Regions from separate parts of the Rhodopseudomonas parapalustris genome, predicted to be linked through region 2. Evidence: predicted binding sites of a transcription regulator. Region 2 holds the regulator's gene; each other region holds the start of a gene.
What was found. Region 2 encodes PhoB, which activates phosphate uptake and scavenging genes when phosphate is short. Its sites were predicted from a motif close to TGTCATNNANCTGTCAT; they were not measured.
Positions count from the first base shown of each region.

Region 1 (4,655 bases), on a different contig from region 2:
GCGCGCGGCGGCGGCGCGTAGCGGCCGAGCCCCTGCAGCAAATCGCCGACGCCGAAATTGCGCAGCGCCGAGCCGAAATACACCGGCGTCAGATGGCCCTCGCGAAACGCCTCGAGGTCGAACGGCTTGCACGCCTCGGTGGCGAGCTCAAGCTCCTCCTTGACCGCGGCGACGTCGAGATTGGGATGGCGCTTGCCGAGTTCCTCGATGGTGATCTGCTCGGCCGCACCGGTCTTGGCGCCGCCGCCGTCGAGCAGGCGCACACCGCCGTCGAGCACGTCGTAGGTGCCGAGGAAGTCGCGGCCGCGCCCGACCGGCCAGGTCATCGGCGTGGTGTCGAGCGCCAGCGTCTTCTCGATCTCGTCGAGCAGATCGAAGATGTCGCGGGTCTCGCGGTCCATCTTGTTGATGAAGGTGATGATCGGAATGTCGCGCAGCCGGCAGACCTCGAACAGCTTCCGCGTGCGCGCCTCGATGCCCTTGGCGGCGTCGATCACCATCACGGCGCTGTCGACCGCGGTCAGCGTCCGGTAGGTGTCTTCCGAGAAGTCCTCGTGGCCCGGCGTGTCGAGCAGGTTGAAGACGAGCCCGTCGAACTCGAAGGTCATCACCGAGGTGACCACCGAGATACCGCGGTCGCGCTCGATCTTCATCCAGTCCGAGCGGGTGTTGCGGCGCTCGCCCTTGGCCTTGACTTGGCCGGCGAGATTGATGGCGCCGCCGAACAGCAGCAGCTTTTCGGTCAGCGTGGTCTTGCCGGCGTCAGGATGCGAAATGATCGCAAAGGTGCGCCGCCGCGCCACTTCGTGGGCGAGCGAAAACGGGGTCGAGGACGGCGCGTCGGCCGGAACAGCGGTGTCGGACATTCATCAGCCTGTGGCAGGGAAAGCCGGCGCGATCAAGGGCTTCCGGCGGGACGCAGCGCCGGCAGTTGCACGGCGGAACGGCCTCCCTCATATAGGGGATCGAGGACGACCTCAAAATCACCTTTTCGGCCGGGACGACCCGGCCTCCGCCAAGACCGCGCATTGCGCCGGCGCGCCATCCCGCTGGATGGCTTCATGAAATTTGCCCGGACGTGCGCAAGGAGGCCGCTATGGCTTGGTTCTATCTGTTCGTCGCCGGTCTGATGGAGATCGGCTGGGCGCTCGGCCTGAAATACACCGAAGGCTTCACCCGCTTGGTGCCGACGGCCCTGACCGTGTCGGCGATGGTCGCCAGCGTCGCCCTGCTCGGGCTCGCCCTGAAGACACTGCCGATCGGCACCGCCTATGCGGTGTGGAGCGGCATCGGCGCGGTCGGCACCGCGGCGCTCGGCATCGCGCTGTTCGGCGATCCGGCCACAGTCGGCCGCCTCGCCTGCATCGGCCTGATCGTCGCCGGCATCGTCGGGCTGAAGCTGGTGGGCTGACAGCGGGCCGGCCCGTCAGAACGTCGGCAGCAGCTTGGTTCCCCAATACGCCAGGGCGGCGACGATCGCCGAGGCCGGGATCGTGATCACCCAGGCGTAGACGATCGAACTCGCCACGTTCCAGCGCACCGCCGACATCCGCCGCGCCGCACCGACGCCGACGATGGCGCCGGTGATGGTGTGGGTGGTCGACACCGGCACGCCGAGGAAGGTCGCCATGAACAGCGTGGCTGCGCCGCCGGTTTCGGCGCAGAAGCCCTGCATCGGCGTCAGCTTGGTGATGCGCAGCCCCATGGTGCGGACGATCCGCCAGCCGCCCATCAGCGTGCCGAGCGCCATCGCCGCCTGGCACGACAGCACCACCCAGAACGGTACCGAGAACTCGCCGCCGAGATAGCCCTGCGAGTAGAGCAGCACCGCGATGATGCCCATGGTCTTCTGGGCGTCATTGCCGCCGTGGCCGAGCGAATACAGCGAGGCGGAGGCGAACTGCAGGATGCGGAAGGCGCGATCGACCGCGAACGGTGTCGACCGCACCGACGCCCACGACACGATCGCGACCAGCACCAGCGCCAACAAGAAGCCGACCAGCGGCGACAGCACGATCGCCAGCAGCGCCTTGGTCAGGCCGCTCCACACCGCGGCCGACAGCCCGGCCTTGGCAAGGCCGGCGCCGAGCAGGCCGCCGATCAGCGCATGCGACGAACTCGACGGGATGCCGAGCCCCCAGGTCACCAGGTTCCAGACGATCGCGCCGGTCAGCGCCGCGAAGATCACAGCGGCGTCGATCACGTCGGGTTCGATGATGCCGGTGCCGATGGTGTTGGCGACGTGCAGGCCGAACACCATGAAGGCGATGAAATTGAACGAGGCCGCCCACAGCACCGCATATTGCGGTCGCAGCACCCGGGTCGAGACGATGGTGGCGATCGAATTGGCGGCGTCGTGCAGGCCGTTCAGAAAATCGAACAGCAGTGCGACGGCGATCAACCCGACCAGGATGGGCAGCCCGAGCGAAGCGTCCACGGCCGGCCCCTGCCCTAGACCTGCTCGATGACGATGGAATTGATCTCGTTGGCGACGTCGTCGAACCGGTCGGCGACCTTTTCGAGATGGTCGTAGATCTCGGCGCCGACGATGTAATCCATGGTGTTGGCGTGACGGTGCTTGAGGAACAGTTCCTTCAGCCCGATGTCGTGCAGATCGTCGACCCGGCCTTCCAGCTTGGTGATCTCCTCGGTCATCGCCGTCAGCATCTGCAGGTTCGGACCGATCGATTGCATCAGCGGCACGGCCCGCCCGACCAGATTGGCGCTTTCGACCAGCAGCGCCCCGATCTCGCGCATCGGCGGCTCGAATTCCCGAACCTCGAACAGGATCACCGCCTTGGCGGTCTGCTGCATCTGGTCGATGGCATCGTCCATCGAGGTGATCAAGTTCTTGATGTCGACCCGGTCGAACGGGGTGATGAAGGTGCGGCGCACCGCGGTCAGCACCTCGCGGGTGACGTTATCGGCCTCGGATTCGAAATGGCTGACGCGCTGGCAGTGCACCAGAGTTTCGTCACCGCCGCGCAGCATGTCCTGCAGCGCCTGGGCGCCCTGCACGACGGTATGAGTGTGCTGGGCGAACAGGTCGAAGAACCTCTCTTCCTTGGGCAGAAAGGCTCGAAAGTATCGTAGCATCGGGAGCTATCCGGTTGACGTGACGCGGGTTCGAAGGATCGGCCTCCGACGCCGGGGGCGCCCGGCCGCGTCACACCGGCGTCATAAAACACTTCGGAGGCGGTCAGGCAACCGTGGATTCCGGATCGCGCGGGACGGCTCCGCGCCGCGCTCGTCGGAGCCGGCTTTAGCCAGCCGCAGCGCGTCGATCGCACCGCTGGTCCGTCCACAGAATTGATGGCGCAACGGTTTGGAGAGCCGGCTTGCCGTCGTCATCTCCCTCGCCCGCTCGCGAATCACTTGAAGCGCTTGAAGTGAAATCGAACGCCGCACCCACGATTCCGAGTGGTAATCGAGGACGGGATGAGCACGGCCGAAGCCGCTGCGCCGACAAATTAATGAGGACGGAACGAGCCCCCTCGCCGCTCCACCAACTCAGCAAGTTTCCAATCGATCACCAACACTTAGCAGCGACTGTTCAGACAAAATCCGAACCGGTTGAATTGGCCCGCGAAGCGCAACTCGTATTGAATTTGTTTACGCTCTGTTAGACTCGGCCGACTTGTCACTTCAAACCGCGGCGCATGTCACCGCAGAACTGGGCGGCCATGATTCAACGCGTCCTTGGCATCATCGCTGGCGTCGATCGCAAGACCCTGCAAAGCTGTCCGGCGTCGGACAAATTGTGGGCCACGCATCTGGGCGCATCGCTCTGTCTGTCGTTCGTCGTGGTGCTCGGCGTGTCGTTTCACGCCACCGGCTATATGATCGACAACATCTGGACCCGGCTGCTGGTGTCCACGGTGATTGCGCTGACGGTGCTGATGTTCGACCGCGCGCTGTGCCAGTCGGACTGGTTCTATCAAGGCACGCTGTGGAACACCTCGCCGATCGTGTCGAGGGCCGAGGCCAAGCAGACCGCGTGGCGCTTCGTCCGCGTCGGCATCCGTCTGGCGCTGTCGTTCGGACTCGCCTGGGTGATCGCGATGTTCCTGGAACTGGCGATCTTCTCCTCGACCATCAACGAAAAGATCGAGGCCGACCGGGTCGCCGCCAATCAACCGATCTACGACAAGATCGCCACCTTCGAGGCCGGTCTGAACGCGGAGGCCCGGCGCCGGCAGGCCGATATCGAGCAGCTCGAAGCGCTCCATCGCGCTGCGCTCACCGAGCAGCCCAAGCCTGAACCGACCACCCAGACTCGCACCGAAGATATCGAGCAGCAGATCAGGTCGGTGACCGAGCGCGAGGCCCGGATCCGCGCCGACATCGCCGAGATCGACAGAACGATCCAACGCTACACAGCCGACATGAACGCCGAGGAATTCGGGCTGAAGGCCGCACCGAACAATTCCGGCCGTCCGGGCGCCGGTCCGCGCTACGAATTCGCCAAGAAACAGCGGCAGGCATTTCAGGCCCAGCGCGTCGAGCGCGAGGCCGAAATCGCGCAACTGCACGCCCGCCGCGACGACCTGCGTGCGGTCCAGGCCAAGGTCACCGCCGACGCGCTCGCCGGGCGCGAGCAGGAACGCGCGGCGATCAAGGCCCGCGCCGATGCTCTGCAACAGCGGATCGACGCC
Region 1 covers NZ_JAMKBZ010000011.1:44,684-49,338, reverse strand. The annotation lists gene M9H71_RS11845 (peptide chain release factor 3) at 1-866, opposite strand, end outside; gene sugE (quaternary ammonium compound efflux SMR transporter SugE) at 1,097-1,411, shown strand; gene M9H71_RS11835 (inorganic phosphate transporter) at 1,427-2,437, opposite strand; gene M9H71_RS11830 (DUF47 domain-containing protein) at 2,452-3,096, opposite strand; gene M9H71_RS11825 (DUF4407 domain-containing protein) at 3,684-4,655, shown strand, end outside.
Region 1: the regulator PhoB is predicted to act here: its motif matches at 3,165-3,181, upstream of M9H71_RS11830 (DUF47 domain-containing protein).

Region 2 (4,655 bases):
TCAACGCGCACTCGACCGCTTCGGCGCCCGAATTGCAGAAGAACACCATGTCGGCGAAGCTCTGCTCGCACAGCCGCTCCGCCAGCCGTTCGCCCTCAGGGCTCTTGAACAGGTTGGAGACGTGCCACAGTTTGGTCGCCTGCTGCTGCAAGGCTTCGACCAGATGCGGATGGCAATGGCCGAGCGCGTTGACGGCGACGCCACTGGTGAAATCCAGATAGCGCTCACCGTCGGTCCCGTGCAGCCATACGCCCTCGCCGCGCTCGAACGCGACATCCGCTCTGGCGAAAACCGGGAGGAGATGGGACGTTGCAACGCTCTGAGACATAGCCGATCCGATCGGAAAAAAGCGGGCCGCCGGCCGGACGCGTCACGCGCATGACACGAACGCAGTCAGGGACAACGTACCCCGGAAACGAAACGTGCCGCCTTTCCAGGCGGCACGTGGCATTATTTTAGAAGCGTCGAACTCACTGTCAACACGGAGCTTCGACGAAGTGCTGCCAGAAAAGCACTACTTCTGCAGTTTGTTGTGGCTTCGCGGACTCACTCACAGGAGAAGGTGTGGACGCACCGGGTCGGACTCTTGCGCCCGAGTCACGGCATATTGTAGCCTTTTGCCTGTCGGGTACGACATCTCGTGCGCGGTTTGTAATCCATTTCGAGTTCTCGGATGAGGCGTAACGCCGGGGCGGCAAGGGTCGTCCGGCGAGCGCTAAGGGATTCTGACAGCAGAGATTTTGACGACCTCACAGCCGCGGTTCCGCGCCGCCCTTCGGCGCCCGCGGCAGGAAGGGATAGAACTATGACGGCATTGACCTGGACCGACGAGCGCGTCGAGCAGTTGAAGAAATTGTGGGAGGGCGGGCTGTCGGCGAGTCAAATTGCCGCTGAGCTGGGTAACGTCACCCGCAACGCCGTGATCGGCAAGGTCCACCGCCTCGGCCTGTCGGGCCGGGCCAAGAGCCCGACCTCGGCAGCTCCGCGGCCGCGCAAGGCGCGTCCGGTGCAGCAGATGATGAGGGTGAACCGTCCGGTGGCCCGTGGCAACACCGCCTTGGCACACGCCTTCGAAGTCGAAGCGGAGCCGGATCCGGTCACGTTCGACAACGTGGTGCCGATGAACCAGCGGCTGTCGCTGCTCGAACTCAACGAAGCCACCTGCCACTGGCCGGTCGGCGATCCGTCGAGCCCGGAATTCTTCTTCTGCGGCGGCAAGTCTCTGCCGGGCCTGCCGTACTGCGCGCATCACTCGCGCATCGCCTATCAGCCGGTCGGCGACCGCCGCCGCGCTGCGCCGAAGACCACCCGCTAGACTGACGCCGCCAGCCCAAGGCCGCGGCAAACCGCGCTCGCGCAGCGCAGGGCTGCGCGGCCCTGCCAAACTGTCATCGCCCGCAAAAGCGGGCGGCCCAGTATGCCAGAGCGTCCGTTACTTCCCGCCCACTTACTGTAATCCTGAATCCTCCGCTTGCGCGGAGGATGACGCTGCTATGTTGGGCTAAGGCCGCGGCCGAACGATTGCAAAAGCGGTAGGGTCGGCAAAGTCGCGCCGTGCCCACGGATTACAACATCACGCTCGCGGTCATCGTGATTTGAAAAGAGCCTTTTGGTGGGCACGCTTCGCTTGGCCCACCAACATCGCAAACCTGCTAACAACTACGATGGGCTGCCTTCCACCTTGGCGAAGCGGTCGTCGAGAGCGTAGCCGGCGCCGCGGACGGTGCGGATCGGATCCTGCTCGCGGCCGATATTGAGCAGCTTGCGCAGGCGCCCGATGTGGACGTCGACCGTGCGCTCGTCGATGTAGATGTCACGGCCCCAGACGCCGTCGAGCAGCTGCTCGCGGCTGAACACCCGGCCCGGATGCTCCAAGAAGAACTCGAGCAGGCGATATTCGGTCGGGCCGAGATCTATCGGCCGGCCTGAACGCGCCACCCGACGCTTGTCGCGGTCGAGTTCGAGGTCGCCGTAAGCCAGCACGGTAGCAAGCCGCTCGGGCGCTGCGCGGCGCAGCAGGCCCTTCACCCGTGCCAGCAGTTCCGGCACCGAGAACGGCTTGACGATGTAATCGTCGGCGCCGGTCGCGAGACCGCGGACCCGCTCACTCTCCTCGCCACGCGCCGTCAGCATGATGATCGGCAGTTGCTTGGTTTCCGGCCGTGCCCGCAGCCGGCGGCACAGTTCGATGCCGGACAGGCCCGGCAGCATCCAGTCCAGGACTACCAGGTCGGGAATCCGTTCCTTCATCCGGGTGTCGGCGTCGTCACCGCGCGCCACCGTTTCGACCTCGTAACCTTCAGATTCCAGATTGTATCGCAGCAGCGTCGTCAGCGCTTCCTCGTCTTCGACTACCAGAATGCGCGCAGCCATCGTCGTCCTCGTCTCAGTGTCGTCTCGATACGCCCCTGGCGGCCGGCCCGGCGGGCCGGCGGCCAGATCTGCGTCAGTTACCGGGGGTCGCGTTCGCGAAGGTGGTCATATCGCCCTTCGGACGCTTGTCCATGATCTGCTGACCCTCGATCATGTAGAACACCGTCTCGGCGATGTTGGTCGCATGATCTCCGATCCGCTCGATGTTCTTGGCGCAGAACATCAGGTGGATGCAGAACGAGATGTTCCGCGGGTCTTCCATCATGTAGGTGAGCAGTTCCCGGAACAGCGACGTGCAGATCGCGTCGACTTCCTCGTCGCCGTTCCACACCACCATCGCGGCCGGCAAGTCGTGCGCCGTGTAGGCATCCAGCACCGCCTTGACCTGCGACTGCACCAGATCGGTCATGTGCTCGAGGCCGCGGATCAGCTTCAGCGGATGGAAGTCGCTGTCGATCGCGTTGACACGCTTGGCGATGTTCTTCGACAGATCGCCGATCCGCTCCAGATCGGTGGCGACCCGCATCGCGCCGACGATGTCGCGCAGGTCGACCGCCATCGGCTGACGTCGGGCGATGGTGAGCACCGCGCGCTCTTCGATATTGCGCTGCATCTGATCAATCTCGGCATCGGCCGCGACCACGCGCGAGGCCAGCGCGACATCGCGCCGGATCAGCGCGTCGACGGAGTCGACGATCTGGCGCTCGGCCAGGCCGCCCATCTCCGCGACCTGCCGGGTGAGTTCCTGCAGATCGCCGTCGAACGCCTTGGTGGTGTGTTCGAATCCCATATCCGTGCTCCTCGCCCGCGGCGTCAGCCGAACCGGCCGGTGATGTAGTCCTGGGTGCGCCGATCGCTCGGCGAGGTGAAGATCTTGTTGGTCGGGCCGAACTCGATCAGCTCGCCCAGATACATGAAGGCGGTCGATTCAGACACGCGCGCCGCCTGCTGCATGTTGTGGGTGACGATCGCGATGGTGTACTGCTCCTTCAGCTCGTCGATCAGCTCTTCGATCTTGGCGGTGGAGATCGGATCGAGCGCCGAGCACGGCTCGTCGAACAGGATCACTTCCGGCCGCACCGCGATGGTACGCGCGATACACAGCCGCTGCTGCTGACCGCCGGACAGGCTGAGACCGGAGGCGTTGAGCTTGTCCTTGACCTCGTTCCACAGCGCGGCGCCGCGCAGCGCCTTTTCGACCCGCCCGTCCATTTCCGATTTGGAGATCTTCTCGTACAGGCGGACGCCGAACGCGATGTTCTCGTAGATCGTCATCGGGAACGGCGTCGGCTTCTGGAACACCATGCCGACCCGGGCGCGGAGCAGGTTGAGGTCGAGCTTGGGGTCGAGAATGTTGGTGGTGTCGAGCAGCACCTGCCCCTCGGCGCGCTGTCCCGGATACAGGTCGTACATCCGGTTGAAGATGCGCAGCAGAGTCGACTTGCCGCAGCCCGAGGGGCCGATGAAAGCGGTGACCCGGTTGGCGGCGAGCGCGAGATTGATGTGCTTCAGCGCGTGGTTCTGGCCGTAGTAGAAATTGAGGTCACGCACGGTCACCTTGGCCGGGCCGTCCGGCTGGGCGCCGATCAGCGGCATCGCGGACGGAACGCTGGTGGCGATCGAGATCTCGGTCATTTCGTGGTCCTCTCGGCGCCGATGATGCGCGCGCCAATGTTCAGGGCAAGCACGGTGAGGGTGATCAGCAGCGCGCCGGTCCAGGCGAGCTGCTTCCAGTAAGCGTAGGGGCTCTGGACGAAGTTGTTGATGGTAACCGGCAGGTTGGCCATCGTCTTGGTCAGATCCAAGCTGAAGAACTGGTTGCTGAGCGCGGTGAACAGCAGCGGCGCGGTCTCGCCGGCGACGCGGGCCGTCGCCAGCAGGATGCCGGTGATCAGACCGGCGCGCGCCGCCCGATAGGCGATCCGGCGGATCACCAGCGAGCGCGGCAGACCGAGCGCGGAGGCGGCTTCGCGCAGTGAGCTCGGCACCAGCAGCAGCATGTCCTCGGTGGTGCGCACCACCACAGGGATCACGATCACCGCCAAAGCCAGCGCACCGGCGAGCGCCGAGAACCGGCCCATCGTCACCACCACCGCGCCGTAGATGAACAGGCCGATGATGATCGACGGCGCGCTGAGCAGGATGTCGTTGATGAAGCGGATCACCGAGGTCAGCTTGTCGTGCTTACCGTATTCGGCCAGATACGTGCCGGCGAACAGCCCGAGCGGCGCGCCGATTCCGACGCCAAGAATGGTCATCAGAACCGAGCCGACGATGGCGTT
Region 2 covers NZ_JAMKBZ010000010.1:131,817-136,471, reverse strand. The annotation lists gene M9H71_RS11495 (acetylornithine transaminase) at 1-328, opposite strand, end outside; gene M9H71_RS11490 (GcrA family cell cycle regulator) at 806-1,315, shown strand; gene phoB (phosphate regulon transcriptional regulator PhoB) at 1,660-2,373, opposite strand; gene phoU (phosphate signaling complex protein PhoU) at 2,447-3,163, opposite strand; gene pstB (phosphate ABC transporter ATP-binding protein PstB) at 3,187-4,008, opposite strand; gene pstA (phosphate ABC transporter permease PstA) at 4,005-4,655, opposite strand, start outside.

Region 3 (4,655 bases), on a different contig from region 2:
CGCGGCCAGCGCCGAACAGTTGCAGCGCCGGGCAATTGTCCATCTTCGGATTGTCGAACTTCGGCGTCGGCGACGGGTCCATCACGTAGCGGCCCGCGACCTTCACCGGGTAGGCATAGGCGGTGGCGATGTGGCCGAACTTGGCGATGTCCTCGTACAGCTTGACGTGCATCAGGCCGTATTCGGCGAGTGCGTGCATCCGCCGCGTCTCGGTCTCGCGCGGTTCGAGATAGCGCAGCGGTTCGGGGATCGGCACCTGATACACCAGTACCTGGCCTTCGTGCAGCGGCGTTTCGGGAATCCGGTGCCGGGTCTGGATCACGCTCGCGTCCGGCGTTGCCGTCGTCGTTGCGACGTCGGCAGTCTTGGCGAAGAACTTGCGGATCGAGATCGCGTTGGTGGTGTCGTCGCTGCCCTGGTCGATCACCTTCAGCGTATCGTCGGGACCGAGGATCGACGCCGTCACCTGCACGCCGCCGGTGCCCCAGCCATAAGGCATCGGCATCTCGCGGCTGGCGAACGGCACCTGATAGCCGGGGATCGCGATTCCTTTCAGGATCGCGCGGCGGATCATCCGCTTGGTCTGCTCGTCGAGATAAGCGAAATTGTAGGTCGCCTCGGTCATTCCGCAGCCTCGCGCAGCTCGGGTTGGTCCTGGTTGAATTCGGCGCGCAGCTTGCGCAGCAGGCCGAGCTCGGACTGGAAATCGACGTAGTGCGGCAGCTTCAGATGCTCGACGAAGCCGGTGGCCTGGACGTTGTCGGAATGCGACAGCACGAACTCCTCGTCCTGCGCCGGCGCCTTGACGTCCTCGCCGAGTTCTTGCGCGCGCAGCGCACGATCGACCAGGGCCATCGACATCGCCTTGCGCTCGCTCTGGCCGAACGCGAGGCCGTAGCCGCGGGTGAAACGCGGCGCCTCGGTTGCCGAGCCTTTGAACTGATTGACCATCTGGCACTCGGTCAGCGCCACGCTGCCGAGCGGCACCGCGAAGCCGGCGTCTTCGGCCTCGAAGAACACCTCGACTTCGCCGAACCGGATCTCGCCGGCGAACGGATGATTGCGGCCGTAGCCGCGCTGGGTCGAGTAGCCGAGCGCCAGCAGAAAGCCCTCGTCGGCGCGGGCGAGATTCTGCAGCCGCAGGTCGCGATCGGCCGGAAAATTCAGCGGCTCGCGGGTGAGGTCGCCCACGGCTGCGTCGTCCGCGGCAATCGGCGACTCTTCGATCAGGCCGTCCTGGCGCAGGATATCGGTGACGCGCGGTGTCGGGGCGTCGCTCGCCTCGGCCATCTCCGGCTCGGCCGGATCGCCGCCGCTTGCGAGCTGCGGGTCGAGCAGCCGGTGGGTGTAGTCGAAGGTCGGGCCGAGGATCTGGCCGCCGGGAATATCCTTGAAGGTCGAGGAGATCCGCCGCCGCACCGCCATCGCGCCGGTGTCGACCGGCTCCGACGCGCCGAACCGCGGCAGCGTGGCGCGAAATGCCCGCACCAGGAAGATCGCTTCGATCAGGTCGCCGCGCGCCTGCTTGATCGCCAGTGCCGCGAGGTCGCGGTCGTACAGCGAGCCCTCGCTCATCACCCGGTCGACGCCGAGCGCAAGCTGCTCGGAAATCTGGTCGAGCGTCAGCTCCGGCACGTCGCGGTTGCCGCGGCGGGCATCGGCGAGCAGCCGGTGGGCATTGTCGATGGCGCGTTCGCCGCCTTTGACTGCGACATACATCGGTCAGCTCCCTTGGCTGAGGCGCGTGGTGCGCGGGATCGCCACCACCTGATCGCCGCTCACCAGCACCACGTCGAGGCCGCGCGGAAACAGTGCCGCGTTGATGCCGAGGCGATCGAACAAATCGGCTGGCGACAGCGTCGCCTGCAGCAGCGTTTCACCGTCGATGCCGGGGCCGCGCAGCCGGAAGCTGGCGCCGGCGCCGAGGGTAGGCACCTGAATGATCAGCGTTGTCGAACGGTCCGGATATTCGGCGCTGCCGAGTGCGAAGCGGTCGATCGGCGGCAAGGCGTTGCCGTCACCGATCAGCGCGAACGCCGCGGTAGAAGGATCGTCGGTCAGCGGCGCACCGGTGTGAAACTTCAGCCATTGCGCGACTGTGCCGTCCGCCGCAATAGCGTCGTCGAGCCAGATCGGAGTGTCGTGGTCGAACAGGGTCAGCGCCAGCGCGGCGCTGGCGTGCATCAGCGGCGCCGGTGTGCCGGCCTCGACGCTGATGCGTTGGATGCGGCCGGGCCGCGCCATCGCTTCCATCACGGCGCGGAAGGTCGATTGCGCCCCCAGTACCTTGTCGGCAAAGCCGGCGGCGAGTTCGGTGGTGGTCATGGTCAGCCCTCGCCTCGCACCAGCGTGTAGAAATCGACCTTGGTGGCAGCCGTCTGGGCGGCCTTTTCTGCGCGTGCGGCTTCGACTTCGGTGCGCAGCGGCGCGATCACCTCGGCCTCGACGGTGGCCGCATAGTCTGCCGATTGCAGCAGCGCGTCGCACAGCGCGATCAGCCGGGCCTTAGTGCGATCGCGGCCCAGCGTGTAGCCGTACCCGACCTCTCCGCTGGCGAGCCGAACCGCAGCGCGCGACACCGTCGCCTCGCCGACATTGAAGGCGGAGCCATCGCCGCCGATCCGGCCGCGCAGCATCACCAGTCCCTGTTCCGGCTCGCGCAGCAGCGTGAATGCCGGCGGCGCCAGCGCGTCGAGGTGCGCGCCGATCGCGGCGGTCTCGGATGCGGCCAGCACCGCCATCGCGGCGCGCCGGCGCGCGATTGCGGTTTGTTCGGGGAGGTTTGTGGTTTCGGCGTGCATCGCCATTGCCCAGTTCAAGTTGTATATGTTAATAGACAACTTGATAGAGGCACAATATGAAAACTCGATGACGTCGAATTCCGTGGCCATGATCACGAAAGCGTTCCTGTCATGAGTGCCGAGGCTTTATCCTCAGGCTTAGCGCTCTGGCGTCGGGTCGCCGACGGCATCGAGCTGGCGATCGCCGACGGCCGCTATCTGCCCGGCGGCAAGCTGCCGGGCGAGACCGAGATTGCCGAGAACTACGGGGTCAACCGTCATACTGTGCGCCGCGCGCTGGCGGCGCTGGCCGAGCGCGGCTTGGTCCGCGCCGAGCGCGGCAGCGGCACTTTCGTGCGCAGTCAGCGCATTGCCTATCCGTTGCGCACGCGGACGCGATTTTCCGAGATCATCAACGCGGGGGGGCGCGAACCGCGCGGGCAGCTGATTGCCGCGGAGCGTGAGGCGGCGACTGGCGCGCTGGCCGGCCAACTCGATCTCGATATCGGCGCGCCCCTCTTCCGCATCGAGGCGCTGCGATCGGCGGACGGCGTGCCGATCAGCCGCGGCACGACCTGGCTGTCGGCGGTGCGATTTCCCGATGCGCCCAAGGTGTTCGCGGCGAAACGCTCGATGACCAAGGTGCTGGCGCATTATGGCGTCAGTGACTATCGCCGGCTGTCGACCCGGATCACCGCCTCGATGGTGGATGCGTCCGATGCTGCGCGGCTCGATCTGCCCGCCGGGCGCCCGGTGTTGGTGGTAGAGAGCATCGACGTCGCCGCCGACGGCACCCCGCTGCTCACCACCCGTGCACGCTTTGCGGCAGAGCGGGTCGAGTTCGTGATCGAGCCGGATTAGCGTGCGCCCTGCGCTCACGTCATCGCCCGCTTGCGCGGAGGATGACGGTTGAGAGCGCGATGACCGCTGCGCCTTAAGCGACCGCCTTCCGCCCGATGATCGCGAAGCGCAGCTTGCTGGAGATCCAGTCGATCGACGCGACGGTGATCAGGATCATCAGGATCAGAAACGACACTTTCTGCCATTCCAGCACCCGGATCTGCTCAGTGAGCTGCAGGCCGATGCCGCCGGCACCGACGATACCGATGATGGTCGCCGAGCGGGTGTTGGATTCGAAGAAGTACAGCACCTGGCTCGCCAGGATCGGCACCACCTGCGGCAGCAGGCCGAACCTCACGCTGTGGACGTGCGAGCCGCCGGTGGCCTTGACGCCTTCGATCGGCTTGTTGTCGGCGGCCTCGAAGGCTTCGGAGAACAGCTTGCCGAAATTGCCGAAGTCCGAGCACATCACCGCGAGTATCCCGGCGAATGGTCCGAGCCCGACGACGCCGACCCAGATCAGCGCCCAGATCAGCGTATCGACGCCGCGCACCATGTCGAGCAGCCGCCGGGTCAGCAGTTGCAGCGGGCGGATCCGCAGCACGTTGCGGGCCGCCAGGAACGACACCGGGAATGCCAGCAGCGCGCCGCCGAGCGTGCCGAGAAACGCGATCGCCAGCGTTTCGCCCATCGCGTGCAGATAGACCTGCGCGAGCTGCCACGAGCCCGGATCTGGCGGCAGCATCAGGCCGACAAATTCGATCAATCGGCTGACGCCGCTGAGCAGCCGGTCGAACGGGATATCGAGCCGGATCAGGCCGAACACGAACAGCGCCGCCGCCAGCGTCAGGCCGCCGATCAGCTTGCCGCGCCTGATCCAATTGGGCCGGAACTGCTCGGGGAAGCGCGCGACGATACCGGCCTCGTCGCCGAAGCTCAGGGTGCGGCGGGGCACGCTCATCGTTGCTCCTGACCGATCAGGCGTCGACGCACGCCTTCGGTGAAATAGTCGATCAGCATCACGGTGACGATGAT
Region 3 covers NZ_JAMKBZ010000002.1:211,576-216,230, forward strand. The annotation lists gene M9H71_RS03065 (alpha-D-ribose 1-methylphosphonate 5-phosphate C-P-lyase PhnJ) at 1-625, opposite strand, end outside; gene M9H71_RS03070 (carbon-phosphorus lyase complex subunit PhnI) at 622-1,719, opposite strand; gene phnH (phosphonate C-P lyase system protein PhnH) at 1,723-2,325, opposite strand; gene phnG (phosphonate C-P lyase system protein PhnG) at 2,328-2,801, opposite strand; gene phnF (phosphonate metabolism transcriptional regulator PhnF) at 2,913-3,641, shown strand; gene phnE (phosphonate ABC transporter, permease protein PhnE) at 3,715-4,581, opposite strand; gene phnE (phosphonate ABC transporter, permease protein PhnE) at 4,578-4,655, opposite strand, start outside.
Region 3: the regulator PhoB is predicted to act here: its motif matches at 2,858-2,874, upstream of phnF (phosphonate metabolism transcriptional regulator PhnF).